DNA from 2 places in the Planococcus sp. BI3 genome. Region 2 is predicted to be linked to the other one. Evidence: predicted binding sites of a transcription regulator. Region 2 holds the regulator's gene; the other holds the start of a gene.

Region 1 (8,350 bases), 240 kb from region 2:
GAAATGCTGGAAACAATCGGCATCGGATCCATTGATGAATTGTTTTCGGATATTCCGGAAAAAATTCGTTTTAAAGGCGAATACAACATCAAAGCAGCCAAATCAGAGTCTTCATTGACAAAGGAATTGGCGCAGCTTGCAGCCCAAAATGCTGATACCAATCGCTACGCTTCATTTCTTGGAGCTGGCGTCTATGACCATTACAAACCGATCATCGTGGATCATGTGATTTCGCGTTCTGAATTCTATACAGCTTATACGCCTTACCAGCCCGAAATCTCCCAAGGTGAATTGCAGGCAATCTTCGAATTCCAAACAATGATCAGCGAATTGACCGGTATGGATATTGCCAACTCTTCCATGTATGACGGCGGAACGGCACTTGCTGAAGCTGGAATGCTCGCTGCAGGCCACACAAAACGCAAAAAAATTCTGGTGTCACGTGCAGTCCATCCGGAATCACGGGCTGTTGTCCGCAGCTATGCGCTTGGCCAGTCGATCGAGGTTGTCGAAATTCCGTTGAAGGATGGCCACACCGACCTGGATGCATTAAAAGAGATGATCGATGAAAACGTCGCAACCGTGATGATCCAATACCCGAACTTCTTCGGACAGGTTGAAAACCTGAAGGAAATCGAACCGATTGTCCATGAAGCCGGCGCGTTATTTTCTGTTTCTTCCAATCCGTTGGCGCTTGGGGCGCTGACTTCTCCGGGTCAGCTCGGAGCAGACATTACAGTAGGCGATGCACAGCCTTTCGGTATTCCGGAAGCATACGGCGGGCCTCATTGTGGTTATTTCGCCGTCACAAAAAAATTGATGCGTAAAGTACCGGGCCGTTTAGTCGGTGAAACGACGGATGAAGAAGGCCGCCGTGGATTTGTGTTGACCTTGCAGGCGCGTGAACAGCATATCCGCCGCGACAAAGCAACGTCCAATATCTGTTCGAACCAGGCCTTGAATGCATTGGCTGCATCGGTTGCCATGACGGCACTCGGAAAAGTCGGCACACAGGAAATCGCCAAACAGAATATTATCAAAACGCATTATATGAAACAGCAATTGAAAGGAGCGGGCCTTGAAATTGCATTTGAAGGCGCGCATTTCAATGAAATCGTTGTAAAAACGAAAGAACCTGTCAAACAGTTGAACGACCGCCTGTTTGAAAACGACATGATCGGCGGCTATGATCTTGGATTGAGCTATGAAGAGTTTAAAGGCCATATGCTGGTTGCCGTCACTGAACAACGGACAAAAGAAGAAATTGATGCATTCGTGCAGGAAATAGCTGCTAAAGTGCAGGAAGTGGGGGCTACTCATGCATAAGGACAACCAAGCGTTAATTTTTGAATTGACCAAAGAAGGACGTGTCGGCTACAGCCTGCCGACGCTTGACGTACCGGAAGTCGACTTGAGCGAGCTCTTGCCGGCTGAATTGATCCGCACGGAGGCAGCTGAACTGCCTGAAGTATCGGAACTTGATATTATGCGCCATTACACAGCTTTATCCAACCGTAACCACGGGGTGGATTCCGGTTTCTATCCACTGGGCTCATGCACCATGAAATACAATCCGAAAATCAACGAAACCGTTGCGCGTTTCCCTGGATTCGCAAACATCCATCCGTTGCAGGATGAAAAAACCGTTCAAGGGGCTCTAGCTTTGATGTTTGATTTGCAGGAGCATCTGAAAGAAATCACCGGCATGGACGAAGTCACGCTGCAGCCAGCGGCGGGTGCACACGGTGAATGGACCGGATTGATGATGATCCGTGCCTACCACGAGGCACGAGGCGACTTGAAGCGAACGAAAGTTATCGTTCCCGATTCGGCGCATGGCACCAACCCGGCGTCAGCGACCGTTGCCGGATTCGAAACTGTAACTGTTAAATCGAGCGACCAGGGACTTGTGGATCTTGAGGACCTGAAGCGCGTTGTCGGAGACGATACGGCGGCGTTGATGCTGACAAATCCGAATACGCTTGGTCTTTTTGAAGAGCAGATTATGGAAATGGCAGCGATCATCCATGGCGTCGGCGGCAAGTTGTATTATGACGGCGCCAATCTCAACGCAGTTATGTCAAAAGCACGTCCGGGAGATATGGGCTTTGACGTGGTTCACTTGAACCTGCACAAGACTTTCACTGGACCTCACGGCGGCGGCGGACCTGGATCTGGCCCAGTCGGCGTGAAAAATGACTTGCTTCCCTATTTGCCGAAACCGGTATTGGTGAAAAAAGACGATGCCTATACGTTCGACTATGACCGTCCGGATTCAATCGGCCGTGTCAAACCTTTCTATGGCAACTTCGGAATCAATGTTCGGGCCTACACGTATATCCGCTCTATGGGGCCGGATGGCCTGAAGGCAGTGACGGAATATGCGGTATTGAATGCCAACTACATGATGCGCAGACTGCAGCCTCATTTCGATTTGCCGTACGACCGCCATTGCAAGCATGAATTCGTATTGAGCGGCCGCCGCCAGAAGAAACTGGGTGTCCGTACATTGGATATGGCAAAACGCCTGCTTGACTTCGGCTACCATCCGCCAACGATCTACTTCCCGTTGAATGTGGAAGAGGGCATGATGATCGAACCGACGGAAACGGAATCCAAAGAAACTTTGGATGCGTTCATCGATGCGATGATCCAAATCGCGAAAGAAGTGGAAGAAAATCCTGAAATCGTCCAAAATGCACCGCATACTACGGTAATCAACCGTTTGGATGAAACAAAAGCGGCACGCCACCCTGTGCTTCGCTACTACAAAGCTGAATAGAATCTCAAAAAAGGCGTGGGGGCTGTTCAGCCTCCACGCCTTTTTTTATGGCCACCAGTAAAAATGAGGGACAATTCCAGGGTTTTTCGGTCAATTTTTTCTGTGCGCTTTTTTATTTCTGCAGTCCTCACTGAATTTCAATTGGAGTAAGAGAAGAAAGGGGGAAAAAACCCTTCCACTGCTGGAAGGGTTTTGGGATTTAGGCTTTGGATTTAATCTTTCCAGTCCATTGCTTGAACCCGCCTTGCAGCTGGAACAAGTGATTGTATCCTTTTTTCTTCAGGAAGATTGCAACGCGGCCACTGCGTGCTCCATTCTGGTCATATAAATAGACCGGCTTGTCCGAACGGATTTCCTTGTAGCGCTGGCGCAATTGTGATTGCGGAATATTGCGTGCCCCCAGAATATGGCCAGCCGCAAAATCTTTCGGCTCGCGCACGTCGATCAATTGGGCTTTTCGGTAGCCTTCGATAAATTGTTCCTGTGTCAGGTTAGTGACAGCTTTTTTGATGCGGAAATAAGAAATTACCGCGTAAATGATGATTGCCAAAACGATGGCGATCGTGATGTACAGAAATTCCAATGTTCTTGCCCCTTTCTCATCTTCCTTTATTATAAGAGAAGAGATGACGGATATTCAATGCCAATGTTACACTAATTATCGGAAATAGGAGGCGATCTTGTGAAATATCCAAAATGGGTTTTTATAAATTCAGGTGCAAGCAGTCCTTCGTTCAATATGGCGCTTGACGAAGCCCTGCTGACATGGCATAGTGAAGGGCTGATTCCACCGGTCATCCGTTTTTACAGCTGGGAACCAGCTGCGCTGTCGATCGGTTATTTTCAAAAAGTTGAAAAGGAAATTGACATGGAAGCCGTCAACCGGCTTGGCCTTGGATTTGTCCGCCGTCCGACAGGAGGCAGAGGTGTTCTCCATGAGCATGAGCTTACATATAGCATCATCGTCAGTGAAAATTATCCGGACATGCCGGAAACAGTTACAGAAGCTTATCGTGTATTAAGCGAAGGTTTATTGGAAGGCTTTAAAAATCTCGGGCTGGACGCTTATTTCTCTGTGCCGGATACAGATGAAAAGCGCGCTGATTTGAAAAAACCGAAATCGGCTGTTTGTTTTGATGCGCCGAGCTGGTATGAGATGGTCGTTGAAGGGAAAAAAGTGGCAGGCAGTGCACAAACGCGCCAAAAAGGTGTCATTTTACAGCATGGGGCCATTTTGATCGATTTGGATGCCGAGAAGTTGCTGTCGGTTTTCAAATTTTCAAGCGAACAAGCCAAAGAGCGGATGCGCGTCAAAATCCCTGAAAAAGCGGTATCGATCAATTCCCTGCGCAAGGAGCCAGCCGATGTGGAAGAATGCATCCATGCCTTTAGAGCTGGATTCGAACAGGCACTGGCAATCGAGTTGGAGCCCTATACATTGTCGGAACAACAGTTCGCAGATGTCAAGGCTTTGGAGGAAAAAAAATACGCGAATATTGAGTGGAATTTCCGCGTGTGAGAGTCTTTTGGCTCATTTTAAGGATTTCCAAAGCTGGAAACGCTGGTAAATATAGCTTTCCACTGCCTGCGGAATTTGCAGCAGAAAATTGTTATTGAAAACGAGTTTCAATATGTAGTATGCTGGGAATTGAAGTAATACTATATATAGTATCCAACTCCATATAATACAAAGGAGGAATTGTCAAATGGTTTCCGCCACACAATCCCAATACTCATTAAATTCAAAAGCATTAAACGAAGATATCAAGACGTTCCCGCAAGTGCATGCAATTACTCCGGATATGAAAATAACGCATAAAGGTGTATCACGCCTCGTGATGATCGACCGTTATTCTTTTAAGGATACTGAGAAAAAGACACTCAAAGCTGGCGATTTTGTTGTATTGACTGTCAAAGAAGATCCGAAATTCCCGGCCCGCGGCCTTGGCTATATCGTATCTATTGATGAGCAGTCCAATAAAGCACAGGTTTGGATCGAGGAAAACTACAGAAGTGCAATCGATAATCCGAAAGAACAGGAAGCGGGGATTGTTAATCGCCCGATCGAAGTGATTGAGAAGCCGCTGGAAGTGTTTTACGAGCAGATTGCCAAGCGCAATGCAACCGGTCTTGCTTCGGTGGAGAAAACTCCTGAAAAACGCCAGGAATGGTTTGAGAAATTCTACCAGCAATTGGTTGGATTGAAATTCATTCCAGCTGGCCGTGTGCTTTACGGAGCAGGTGCAGATACCGATGTGACGTATTTCAACTGTTACGTCATGCCGTTTGTAGCCGATTCTCGCGAAGGCATCTCCGATCACCGCAAACAAGTGATGGAAATCATGAGCCGTGGTGGCGGTGTCGGCACCAATGGATCGACGCTTCGTCCACGCAATACACTGGCGCGCGGAGTTAACGGCAAATCCTCCGGCTCTGTATCGTGGTTGGATGATATCGCCAAACTGACGCATCTTGTTGAACAGGGCGGATCACGCCGTGGGGCGCAGATGATCATGCTTGCAGACTGGCATCCGGATATCGCAGAATTCATTATTTCAAAAATGCAGAATCCACGTATTTTGCGCTATTTGATTGAAAATACAAAAGATGAGACCATCAAAAAATTGGCTCACGATAAACTGAAATTCAAGCCTTTGACAGAGCAGGAAGATGCGATGTATCAAGGGATCCTAAATTACCGGACGATCCCGGGAATGGGTGGATTCAATGAAAAAATCATGCGGGATGCTGAAACGAAATTGCGTGATGGCGGAACTTATACGGTCCATAATGAAGAATTTTTGACAGGTGCCAATATTTCAGTCACATTGACAAGTGACTTCATGACAGCCGTTGAAAACGATGCAGATTTCGATCTGCGCTTCCCGGCAGTGGAATCTTATTCTAAAGAAGAAATGGCCATCTACAATGAACAGTGGCAGGAAGTCGGCGATGTCCGTGAATGGGAACGCATGGGGCATGGTGTCCGCGTCTACCGCACGATGAAAGCGCGTGAGCTATGGAACCTGATCAATATCTGCGCGACCTACTCAGCAGAGCCAGGCATTTTCTTCATTGATAATGCCAATGAAAAAACAAACGCTGCGGCATACGGACAGAAAGTTGTTGCGACAAACCCTTGCGGCGAACAGCCTTTGGCACCGTATTCTGTCTGCAACCTGGCTGCGGTCAACTTGGCCCAGTTCGCAGATCCAAAAACGAAAAAAGTCGATTTTGAAGCTTTGAAGGAAACCGTGCGTGTCGGCGTCCGGATGCAGGACAATGTCATTGACGCCACTCCATATTTCCTGGAGGAAAATCAGGTGCAGGCACTTGGCGAACGCCGTGTCGGCCTTGGCGTCATGGGACTTGCCGATCTGTTGATCTATTGTGACAAGGAATATGGCTCTCCGGAAGGCAATGACCTTGTTGATGAAATCTTCAAGACAATCGCAACGGCAGCTTATGAGGTATCGACTGAATTGGCAGCAGAACGCGGCAGTTTCCCGTTCCTTATCGGCAAAACCGATGATGAAACGGCAGCACTCCGCAAAGCTTTCACCCAAACCGGATTTATGAAGGATATGCCGGAACATGTACGTGAAGCGATACTGGAAAAAGGTATCCGCAATTCACATCTATTGACGGTTGCACCGACAGGATCTACCGGAACCATGGTTGGTGTTTCAACTGGACTTGAACCCTATTATTCATTTACCTACTACCGCAGCGGCCGTCTTGGGAAATTCATCGAGGTGAAAGCTGACATCGTCAGCGAATACTTGAAGAACAATCCGGAAGCGGATGAAGAAAACCTGCCGAAGGCATTTGTTACGTCGATGCAACTGGCTCCTGAAGCACATGCGGATGTCCAGTGCATCATCCAACGTTGGATCGATTCATCCATCTCGAAAACTGTAAACGCACCACGCGGCTACACAGTCGAACAGGTGGAAGGTGTCTATGAACGTCTGTACAAAGGCGGAGCAAAAGGCGGTACGGTTTATGTCGACGGCAGCCGGGACTCACAGGTCCTGACATTGAAAGCTGAAGACAATACCTTTGAAGAAGAGGAACGTCCGGAAGAAGCGAGCAAGCGTCCGATCGTCCTAGTCGACACGATTCAGGATATCCGTTCTACCAATGTCAGCATCGGTTCAGAAGTGGGCGATACATGCCCAGTCTGCCGTCAGGGGACAGTGGAAGAAATGGGCGGCTGCAATACCTGCACCAACTGCAACGCTCAATTGAAATGCGGATTATAAGATGAACAGCGCGATGGCCAAATGGCCATCGCGCTTTTTTTATGCGTGTATATAACGGAGCCCTCTTAAGGATATGGGTTAAGTTAGGGTTGCGGCCGGAAGTCGTGCTTTTAGCTTACGTTCCTTTAGCCGGGCGCTTCCGCATTTCGGTGTCCAGCTGCAGCAGCCAACTCTTTGGGTCATAAGCCAACCCAGCTGCGTGGCAAAGAGCGCCACACTGCTGGTCTGTCTTATGCCCGGCAGAGCTACACGGCCGTTTCCGCATTTCAGTGTCCAGCTGCAGCAGCCAGTCCCTCGAGTCGCTTCAGGCTCACCGACAATGGCAAAGGGCGCCATTACCGGTGAGCCTTCCAGCGCTTGTCGGGGCTAAACGGCTGCTTCCGCCTTTCTTAAACAGTTGCTCGATTGTTCCGATATGTTAAAATAATGAAGAATGTGTCAGGGGAAGGAGAAGGTTGAATGCGTGTGCTGGTCTTGAACGGCCCTAATTTAAACCGTCTGGGCAAGCGGGAGAAAGAAGCTTACGGAACATTTACGCTGGAAGAATTGGAACAGGATCTGGTGGAATTTTCCTACCATCACGATATCGAATTGATTTGCCGGCAGTCCAATCATGAAGGGGAATTGATCGACTGGATCCACGGGGCTGGTGATGATGCGCTGTCTGGCATCGTTTTGAATGCCGGAGCCTATACGCATACGAGCATCGCTATACGCGACGCAATTGCCGCTATCGAGGTCCCTGTAATCGAAGTACATATATCAAATGTCCACAAGCGGGAAGAATTCCGCCACCATTCGTATATTTCTCCAGTCACCATCGGGCAGATTGTCGGATTTGGGCAGGACGTTTACAAATTGGCGCTGCAGGCGTTGATTTTAAGACAAGAGAGAGGATGAACACATTGAAACTTCAAAAATTACGCACTGAAATGAAACAACGGGATATCGAGGCGCTGCTTGTCACCAGCCCCTTTAATCTGCGCTACATAACTGAATTCACCGGAACAGCCGGACTGGCAATTGTCACACAGGAAAAGGCGGTTTTCATCACGGATTTCCGGTATACAGAACAAGCCAGTGTCCAGGTCAAAGAGTTTGAAGTGGTCCAGGCGAAGAAAAATCTGATGGACGAAGCGGTGCAGACGGTTCACTCTTTAGGCATCCAAACACTCACTTTTGAACAGGATTATATGACCTATGCAACGGCAGTCCAGTATAAAGAGAAAGTAGAAGTGGAAATGGAGCCCGTCAGCAATCTGATAGAAAAGATTCGCATGGTCAAAACGCCGGAAGAAGTGGT
Region 2 (8,350 bases):
CCGGAGTATAGACGTGGTCATAGCCCAAACGCTCTTCTTTGTCGACAATATAACGTTCGATGATGCGGCGGATTGTTGCGCCTTTTGGAAGCCACATCGGCAATCCTTGGCCGACTTTTTGGGAGTTCATGAATAAATTCAATTCTTTCCCAATTTTGCGGTGGTCGCGTTCTTTCGCTTCTTCCAACATCTCAAGATGCGCTTTCAAATCTTCCTTTTTGAAGAAGGCAGTTCCGTAGATGCGCTGAAGCATCTTGTTATCGCTGTTCCCTCTCCAGTACGCACCGGCAACACTCAATAATTTAAACTCTTTCAATTTGCCGGTCGATGGGACATGAATGCCTCGGCAAAGGTCGAAAAAGTCGCCTTGCTCATAGATGGATACTTGATCATCTTCCGGAATCGCTTCAAGAAGTTCCAATTTATATTGATCTTCAATCGCCGCGAAACGTTCTTGCGCTTCTGCACGTGTGACATCATGGCGAATGATTTCAACGTTTTCGTTGATGATCTTCTTCATTTCTTTTTCAATCAACGGCAAATCTTCTGAAGTGATCGCCGACGCTGTATCGATATCGTAATAAAAGCCGTTTTCAATGACGGGGCCAACACCAAGTTTGGCATCAGGATATATCCGCTTGATCGCTTGTGCCAAAAGATGCGCAGTGCTGTGGCGTAAAACTTCCAGCCCCTCATCCGATTCAGGAGTGATGATGGCAATGTCTCCATCTTCTTTCAATGGTGCGCGCAAGTCGACCAATTGATCGCCTACTTTGCCTGCTAATGCTTTTTTGCGCAATCCTGGGCTGATTGATTGTGCGATTTCTTCAGTAGTTGTGCCCCGCTCAAACTCTTTTACTGCTCCGTCAGGGAATTTTAGTTTAATCATGTCTGCCATGCCAATCTCTCCTTTTAATAAAATCTGTTGAAAATGCCTATGCCACAGGGTCTGGCCAGGCATTTCCTTTTTGCTTAAGCGGCCGCTTCCGCTTTTCTTTGTCCAGCTCCAGCGGCCAGATTCTCGGGTCATAAGCCAACCCAACTATGTGGCAGAGAACGCCACATTGTCGGTCTGTCTTATGCCTGTCGGAGGTCCGCAGGATGCGGATCATGTAAGCGTTGCGACAGGAAGTCGCGCACTTAGCTTACGTTCCTCTAAACGGCCGCTTCCGCTTTTCTTTGGCCAGCTGCAATGGCCTGCTCCTCGGGTCATAAGCCAACCCAACTATGTGGCAGAGAACGCCACATTGCCGGTCTGTCTTATGCCTGTCAGAGCAAAACGGCCATTTTCGCTTTTCTTTTTTCCCACAAAAAAAAGCCCCATCCCAAAAGGGACGAAGCTTTAGCTCGCGGTTCCACCCTTCTTCTATTCAAAACGGACAGATCCGTTCGGAATGAAGCTCTGCATCGGCTAACGGGCCGGTTCCGTCAGCTGCTACTGAGGAGACTGTTCACAGCTGCTGCTCGAAGGGGGTAAACGGGATTGTCGGTACTTAAGAAGCTTGCAGCCAGGGCTTCTCTCTCTGAAAGTCGTACAAATCCGCTCATATCCTTGTCAAAGCATGTAAAATCTTGGTTCGATTGTTTTTACTATAAACCGAAATGACGCAAAACGCAATAGTTCCGGCGCTTAATTTCGTCGGTTGCGCCCATCGAGCTTGACGGGTTTGGTTAACGCACGAATCCGTTCCATGATGCGCGCAGCTTTCAAATCTTCTTTTTCGCCGCGCTGCGAATAGGTCAAGTGATATTCCAGTTCAGAATAACTAAAGTTCGACGACATGAACGTCGGCAGTTTCTCCGACATCCGGTAATGCAGAATTGTTCCCAGCACTTCATCACGGGTCCAACTGGACATCGCTTCCGCCCCGATATCATCAAGCATCAGGACGTCCGCCTTTTTGACGTAGTCGACTTTTTCCTGCAAGGTCTGGTCTCCGATTGCCTGCTTCATTTCCCGCATAAATTCCGGAACGAACACCAGCACCGATTTGACGTTGATCTCTGCCAGTTCGTTGGCTACTGCACTGAGTAAATACGACTTGCCGATCCCGAATTGCCCGTAAAGGTATAATCCTTTTTCAGGCAGGTTGTCAGGGCCCGTTGCTTGATCCAGGAAATCCCCGACCGCACGGAACGCTTCCATACGGCTGTCATCCAGATCAAATCCGGACAGCGTCGCCTGCATGACTTCTTTTGGCATGTACATGCTGTGGATCAATGAAGAAGCATGGCGTTTATTATCGTTTGCTTCCTTCAAGCGGCATTTGCTATAGGAAATGCCGATGGTTCCCCGCTCTAATACCAGCTTGGGTTCAAAACCTTTGAGGTGGTTGATGCAGGCGCCCAGGCTTGGGCATTTATTGCAATCATGGGACTGGTCTATATACTCGTATAGCTTTCCAAGTCCTCTATCAATAGTGGCTGTATCAATTTCTTCCGCATGGTCTTCCAGGAATTTCTTGACCCCTGGGTGTTCCAGAACTTCTTTGCGCATTTCACTGTAACGCTCAGAAAAAGCAGGCGCATTGACCACACGTTTCAAGGTTTCACGAATCGGTTCCATTTAAACACCTCTTCCTTTCTTCAACGCCAGTTTCGCAAGAAGTTTTTGTTTCTCCACTTCCAGGCTTTCGTTTCTCGGCTCTGCCTTGGCGGCTGGTGCTTCATCTTTCTTGTGGAACCATTCCGGCAGCTTTTCTTCACGCACCGGCTTTCGGTTGCCATTGCCAGTAAACGGTTTGGCCACCGTGACCGGGGAGCCTTCAGACTTCCATTTCATATACTGCGTATGCTCAACCCGCGCAAGCTCCATCGCTTCTTTAGCAGTGGTGACGTTTTTACGCAGCCAATGCGAAGCGATTTTTTCCACGTAGGCTTTGGTCAGCTTCATATCGGTGCGCAGCAGGACATACTGAAGCAGGACATTGACCACTGCCGGCTCCATGCCATGGGTAACGACCAGTTGATTGGCCAGTTGGACATCTGCTGGCAGCGGTTCACTGCCATCTGCAATATCGCGCAGCACTTGAATCGGCGGTGCCGTCTCCAAGTAGACCAACAATTCGTCCTGTTTTGTTTTCGGTGCTTCTTCTGTCAGCTTTGGAGCTTCTTTAGGCACTTGAACAAGCTGTGGTGCCGTAGTCGAAACCGTCAACTTATAATATTCGGATGCCGATTTTTTCAAGCCTTCCACCGTCAACTTGTAATCGTCTTCGATAGCCAGCAAGATGACTTTCTGCATCTCCAATGGTCCCCATCCGTAGAGGTAGGCCAATTTGGGAATAAAATCCTTGATGGTTGCAGTCAGGACTCTTTTGGGTACGAGCTGCTCCGACAGGCCTTGTCGAAGCAGCCTGAAGTCGAAATCGGCATCGGCTTCATAGCCGCCTTTTTTCCGTTCCTGCAGATCGGGCTGAACAGCCGGATAGCCTGCTTTGGCATGGATCGGCTGAAAAATATCCGTGAATGTCCGGGACACTTCTTCAAAATCGGATGGAATTTCAGTGTGGACCAGAAACCGATCCCGCACTCTGCGGTAGGAAGGTTCTCCAATTTTACTGAACAGGAACATCGACAGCAGCGGATCCATGAAAAAGGTTTTCGGATCCAGCGGCGGACATAATTCATAGATGAAGCAACGGCTGCCGCTGTCTTTCCGGTAAGTTTTGAGCAATCCAATCGCTTCCAGCTGGATTCTTGCTTCAAAAATTTTCGAGACAGAATTCCCCAATGTGTTCATCAAGGTGTAATGGGTCGACTCTTCCCCCGAAGCTTCCCCTTCCGCCCACAGCGTCAAGTAGAAGGCAATGGCTTCAGCACCGATCAGCGGCTGATACAGGAGCGTCAGCAATTGCCGGTCATAATTTGAAAACGGATAAGGCAACCGGATACGATACGGATCGGCAGGCTGTAGTTCTTTATAAAATGCAGTCATAAGTCACCGCCTTAGTCGATTTTCTTGTCTTCCGGACTTTTATTCAGCAAATCCTTCAGTTCGTCGATAAAAACAGTGATGTCTTTGAATTGGCGATATACAGAGGCAAAGCGGACATAAGCCACTTCGTCGATTGCTGCCAGGCGGTTCATGACCAATTCCCCGACATCTTCGGATTTAACTTCCGGATTGCCTGCCCGGCGAAGGTCTTTCTCAATTGTAAAGACCATTTCTTCCAGCGCCTCAAGAGATACCGGCCGCTTTTCACATGCACGAATTAAACCGCGCAGGACTTTTTCGCGGCTGAACTCTTCACGTGAGCCATTCTTTTTGACGACGATCAGCGGCATCTCCTCCACTTTCTCAAAAGTGGTAAAGCGATATCCACATAATTCACATTCCCTGCGCCTTCTGGTTGACTTCATTTCATCTATTGGCCGTGAATCGACAACACGTGTGCCGTTATGTTGGCAAGCTGGACATTTCATTTTGACATCTCCCTAAATTCTCTATCTAGTGTATCTAGTATAACAAAAATCCTTCAGGAAAATAGAAAAAGCAGAGGAATTTATCCTCTGCTTTCGTGTTTTTTGTTTAATGGATTATACTGTTACTGAAACTTTGGATTTTTCAACACTGACTGGACCCATACCGCGCGGAATTTCGACAAGCTCGCTTGAGGTTGACCCTAGCGCTTCTGCGATATACTTTGCTGCAATTGTTGGATCTAAGTCGCCGCAAGTGTAAACATCTACACTGGCGTAGCCGTGTTCCGGGAAGCTGTGGATAGTTAAGTGAGATTCAGAGATGATCACAACTCCGCTGACACCTTGTGGTGCGAATTTGTGAAAAGCTACCTCTCTTACTTCAGCTCCAGATTTGAGTGCTGCATCAACAAAAGTTTGTTCGATAAAATCCATATCGTTTAATTTGTCAAAATCACACTGCCAAAGTTCTGCAATTACGTGACGTCCCATTGTTTCCATGGTTCGTTTTCCCCCTTTGATATCATTTTGTTTTGTGCGCAAAATATTCAAAGTTGACTACCACGGGGGAAAGTTAGTCCAAAGAGGTCCTAACCCTTTAAGCAGTCATGTGAATAAAAAATCTTACGCTCCTAATTCCGAGGTGCATGATGGAAATTCAGAAGTGGTAGCCGTTTTTCAACTACGATTCATAGTATAAAACGGATTTATTGTAAATGCAATAATAATATCTTATTAATGCTGAATTTTTTTCAGTAAATTTCCCATAAAAAACCCCGGTTCTCCATTTAAAACCGGAGTACCGGGGTGATTAGCCTTATTTAGAGACCAGCACTAAAGCCTTTGCAACTTTTTTGGTCAAATCGATGACACGCGCTGAATAACCCCATTCATTGTCGTACCAAGCCAGAACTTTCACTTTTCGGCCATCAATCACCATTGTCGATAACCCATCAACAATAGCCGATTTCGGATTGCTGTTGAAATCTACAGAAACCAATGGCTCCATCGTCAAGCTCAAGATTCCTTCCAGACCATTTTCTGATGCTTCCTCAAAAGCCTGATTGACTTCCTCGATTGTCACGTCTCTCTTCAAATCGACAACCAGATCAACTAGGGACACGTTCGGCGTCGGTACCCGCAAAGCCATACCATGCAGTTTGCCCTGCAGTTCCGGTATCACCAGTGACAGCGCTTTCGCAGCACCCGTAGAAGTAGGAATAATCGACTGCGCACATGCACGGGCACGTCGAAGATCTTTATGTGGGTTATCCAAATTTTGCTGATCGTTCGTGTAAGAATGGATTGTCGTCATCAAGCCGTTTTCAATCCCGAATTTATCATGCAGCACTTTTACGACCGGTGCCAGGCAGTTTGTCGTACAACTCGCATTGGAAATGATGTCGTGTTTGTCGATATCCAATTTGTCGTCGTTGACCCCCATGACAATGGTGATGTCTTCTTTTTTCCCAGGAGCTGTCAGAATTACTTTTTTTGCTCCTGCTTCCAAATGAAGCGCTGCTTTTTCGCGGGAGTTGAACTTACCGGTTGCTTCGATGACGATATCAATACCCATTTCTTTCCATGGCAGATTCAATGGGTTGCGTTCACTTACTAATTGAACCCGTTTCCCGTTAACAATTAATGTATCTTCTTCTGAAGATACGTCACCTGCGAAGGTGCCGTGATTTGTGTCATACTTAATTAAATGCGCAAGGGTCTCAGCTGGATAAGTGGCGTTGATTGCTGTAATTACGACGTCATCCATCATTATCGCTTGTCTGAAAACCATACGGCCAATACGGCCAAATCCGTTAATTGCAATAGAAACTGTCATGTAGGAGTCCTCCGTTTATAATTAAGTTATACTCATTTTTTTAATTTCTTATATAGTATAACACAATTAACTATTTAGAGAACCTTAAAAACAGCTTATCTTTTATTCTTTTTCAGGGCTGGCTTGCCAATTGTCTAAAATTCTGTTTAATTGCCATTTCGTTTCATCGAGTGATCCATTATTGTAGATGACAGCATCCGCTCCATCTTCTTTTAAGGACATCGGCAATTGGGAACTGATGCGTGCCTGCGCCTCTTTTTTCGTCAGGCCATTCCGTTCCATCAGCCGGTTAAACTGGTTTTCTTCTGTGACGCTGACGACCAGAATCTTGTCCACCAAATGCTGCAGGCGGCTCTCGAACAATAAGGGGATGTCCATGATGATCGTCTTAAATCCTTGCTCCAGAAACTCATGGCGCTGCCGGAGCATTTCCTGGCGGATCGCCGGGTGGATAATGTCGTTCAAGATTTTTCGGCTGGCCGGATCATTGAAGATGATCTCCCCTACTTTTGCGCGGTCCATTGTGCCATCTGCCTGGATTACGTCCGGTCCAAATGCCTGTTCAATCTGCGTCAGCGTTTCGGAACCCGGTTCTACAACCAAGCGTGCCACCAAATCGGCATCAATGATCGGATAACCTGAATTTTGCAGCATTTTGGATACGGTACTTTTCCCACTGGCAATACTGCCTGTCAATCCAATGATCATCATCCATCCTCATTTCTGGCAGGCCGGACAATACACCGACGCCCGACCCCCGATTTTCATGGTTTTCGTCAGCGTGCCGCAAACCACGCATTGTTTTTTTCCATACATTCCAAAATGGTTTTGCATGCTGCCCGATTCGCCATTGATATTGCGGTAATCCGAAATCGTGCTGCCCCCTGCTTCGATGCTTTCCAAAAGTATGGCAACAATCGTCTCAAATAATTCCACTTTGCGTTTTTTGCTGATTCGTCCGGCTGAACGCTTCGGATGGATTTTCATCTTAAAAAGTGCTTCGGTAGCGTAAATATTGCCGCATCCGGAAATGACCTGGCCATCCATGATGATTTCCTTGATTGCCTTGTTCTTGTACTTCGGGCTTTCTGCCATCACCAGGAAATGGTCAAGCGCAACTGCCTCGAAAGGTTCTGGCGCCATCAGCAGCAAAGGCGGGAAATCTCCCTCTTCCTGCAACACCCTCATCTCCCCGAAACGGCGGATATCTGAAAACGCCAGCAAGTTGCCATCGCTTAATGTCAGCACAACATGGACATGGCGCCGGAATTTATCTTCCGGAATGGACTGGAGCTGGTCGACATAGAACCAGGCTCCCGACATCCCTAAATGGTTGACCAATAAAAATTCTTTTTCATTTCTCAATGTGAAATAAATGTATTTACTGCGCCGCTCGACACGGATGATTTGTGCCCCGACCAGGCTTTCAATAAAACGATCGGCTTCCATCCGTTTGATGATCGCTTCTTTGCCATTCGTTTTGGAGACACGAATGGTCTCAGAAACAGTTACTGCCTCAATTTTTTTCCCAATGGAAACGGGGCGGATCTGCCGAACGACACCTTCCACTTCCGGAAGTTCAGGCATATCGTTGCCCTCCTGTCATTTAGTATCGTACCAGGTTGCGCCATACGCGATGTCCACTTTCAGCGGAACGCTCAGCTTCACTGCATTCTCCATCACCTGCGGCACCAACTTCATCAGCTTATCCAATTCTTCTGGCGGCGCTTCGAAAATCAATTCATCATGAACCTGCAGCAGCATGCGCGCCTGCATCCCTTCGCGTTCCAAAGCTGCGTCCATATCGATCATCGCTTTTTTGATGATGTCTGCGGCACTGCCCTGAATTGGCGTATTCATCGCGGTACGCTCTGCAAAGCTGCGCAAATTAAAATTCGAGCTGGTGATGTCCGGCAAATAACGCCGGCGGTTCATCAAGGTCGTCACAAACCCATCACGTTTGGCATCTGCCACAATGGTCGTCATGTAGTTTTTGACGCCCGGGAAGCTGGCGAAATAACGCTCGATAAACGCCGCCGCTTCCTTGCGGGTAATGTTCAGGTTTTGGGACAGGCCGTAATCACTGATGCC

The links. The regulator NrdR, encoded in region 2, represses ribonucleotide reductase genes. The targets are predictions, from matches to a motif close to AACACNATATATNGTGTT.
Region 1: the regulator NrdR is predicted to act here: its motif matches at 4,438-4,455, upstream of AC1MEO_RS04620 (vitamin B12-dependent ribonucleotide reductase).

The regions. Positions count from the first base shown of each region.
Region 1 is NZ_CM155266.1:916,976-925,325, reverse strand. Features, by position in the region: gene gcvPA (aminomethyl-transferring glycine dehydrogenase subunit GcvPA) at 1-1,326, shown strand, start outside; gene gcvPB (aminomethyl-transferring glycine dehydrogenase subunit GcvPB) at 1,319-2,782, shown strand; gene AC1MEO_RS04630 (rhodanese-like domain-containing protein) at 2,982-3,365, opposite strand; gene AC1MEO_RS04625 (lipoate--protein ligase family protein) at 3,465-4,301, shown strand; gene AC1MEO_RS04620 (vitamin B12-dependent ribonucleotide reductase) at 4,489-7,047, shown strand; gene aroQ (type II 3-dehydroquinate dehydratase) at 7,507-7,947, shown strand; gene AC1MEO_RS04610 (M24 family metallopeptidase) at 7,944-8,350, shown strand, end outside.
Region 2 is NZ_CM155266.1:1,161,597-1,169,946, forward strand. Features, by position in the region: gene thrS (threonine--tRNA ligase) at 1-898, opposite strand, end outside; gene dnaI (primosomal protein DnaI) at 1,631-2,566, opposite strand; gene AC1MEO_RS05895 (replication initiation and membrane attachment family protein) at 2,567-3,937, opposite strand; gene nrdR (transcriptional regulator NrdR) at 3,949-4,425, opposite strand; gene speD (adenosylmethionine decarboxylase) at 4,540-4,923, opposite strand; gene AC1MEO_RS05910 (glyceraldehyde-3-phosphate dehydrogenase) at 5,240-6,259, opposite strand; gene coaE (dephospho-CoA kinase) at 6,362-6,967, opposite strand; gene mutM (bifunctional DNA-formamidopyrimidine glycosylase/DNA-(apurinic or apyrimidinic site) lyase) at 6,977-7,846, opposite strand; gene polA (DNA polymerase I) at 7,862-8,350, opposite strand, start outside.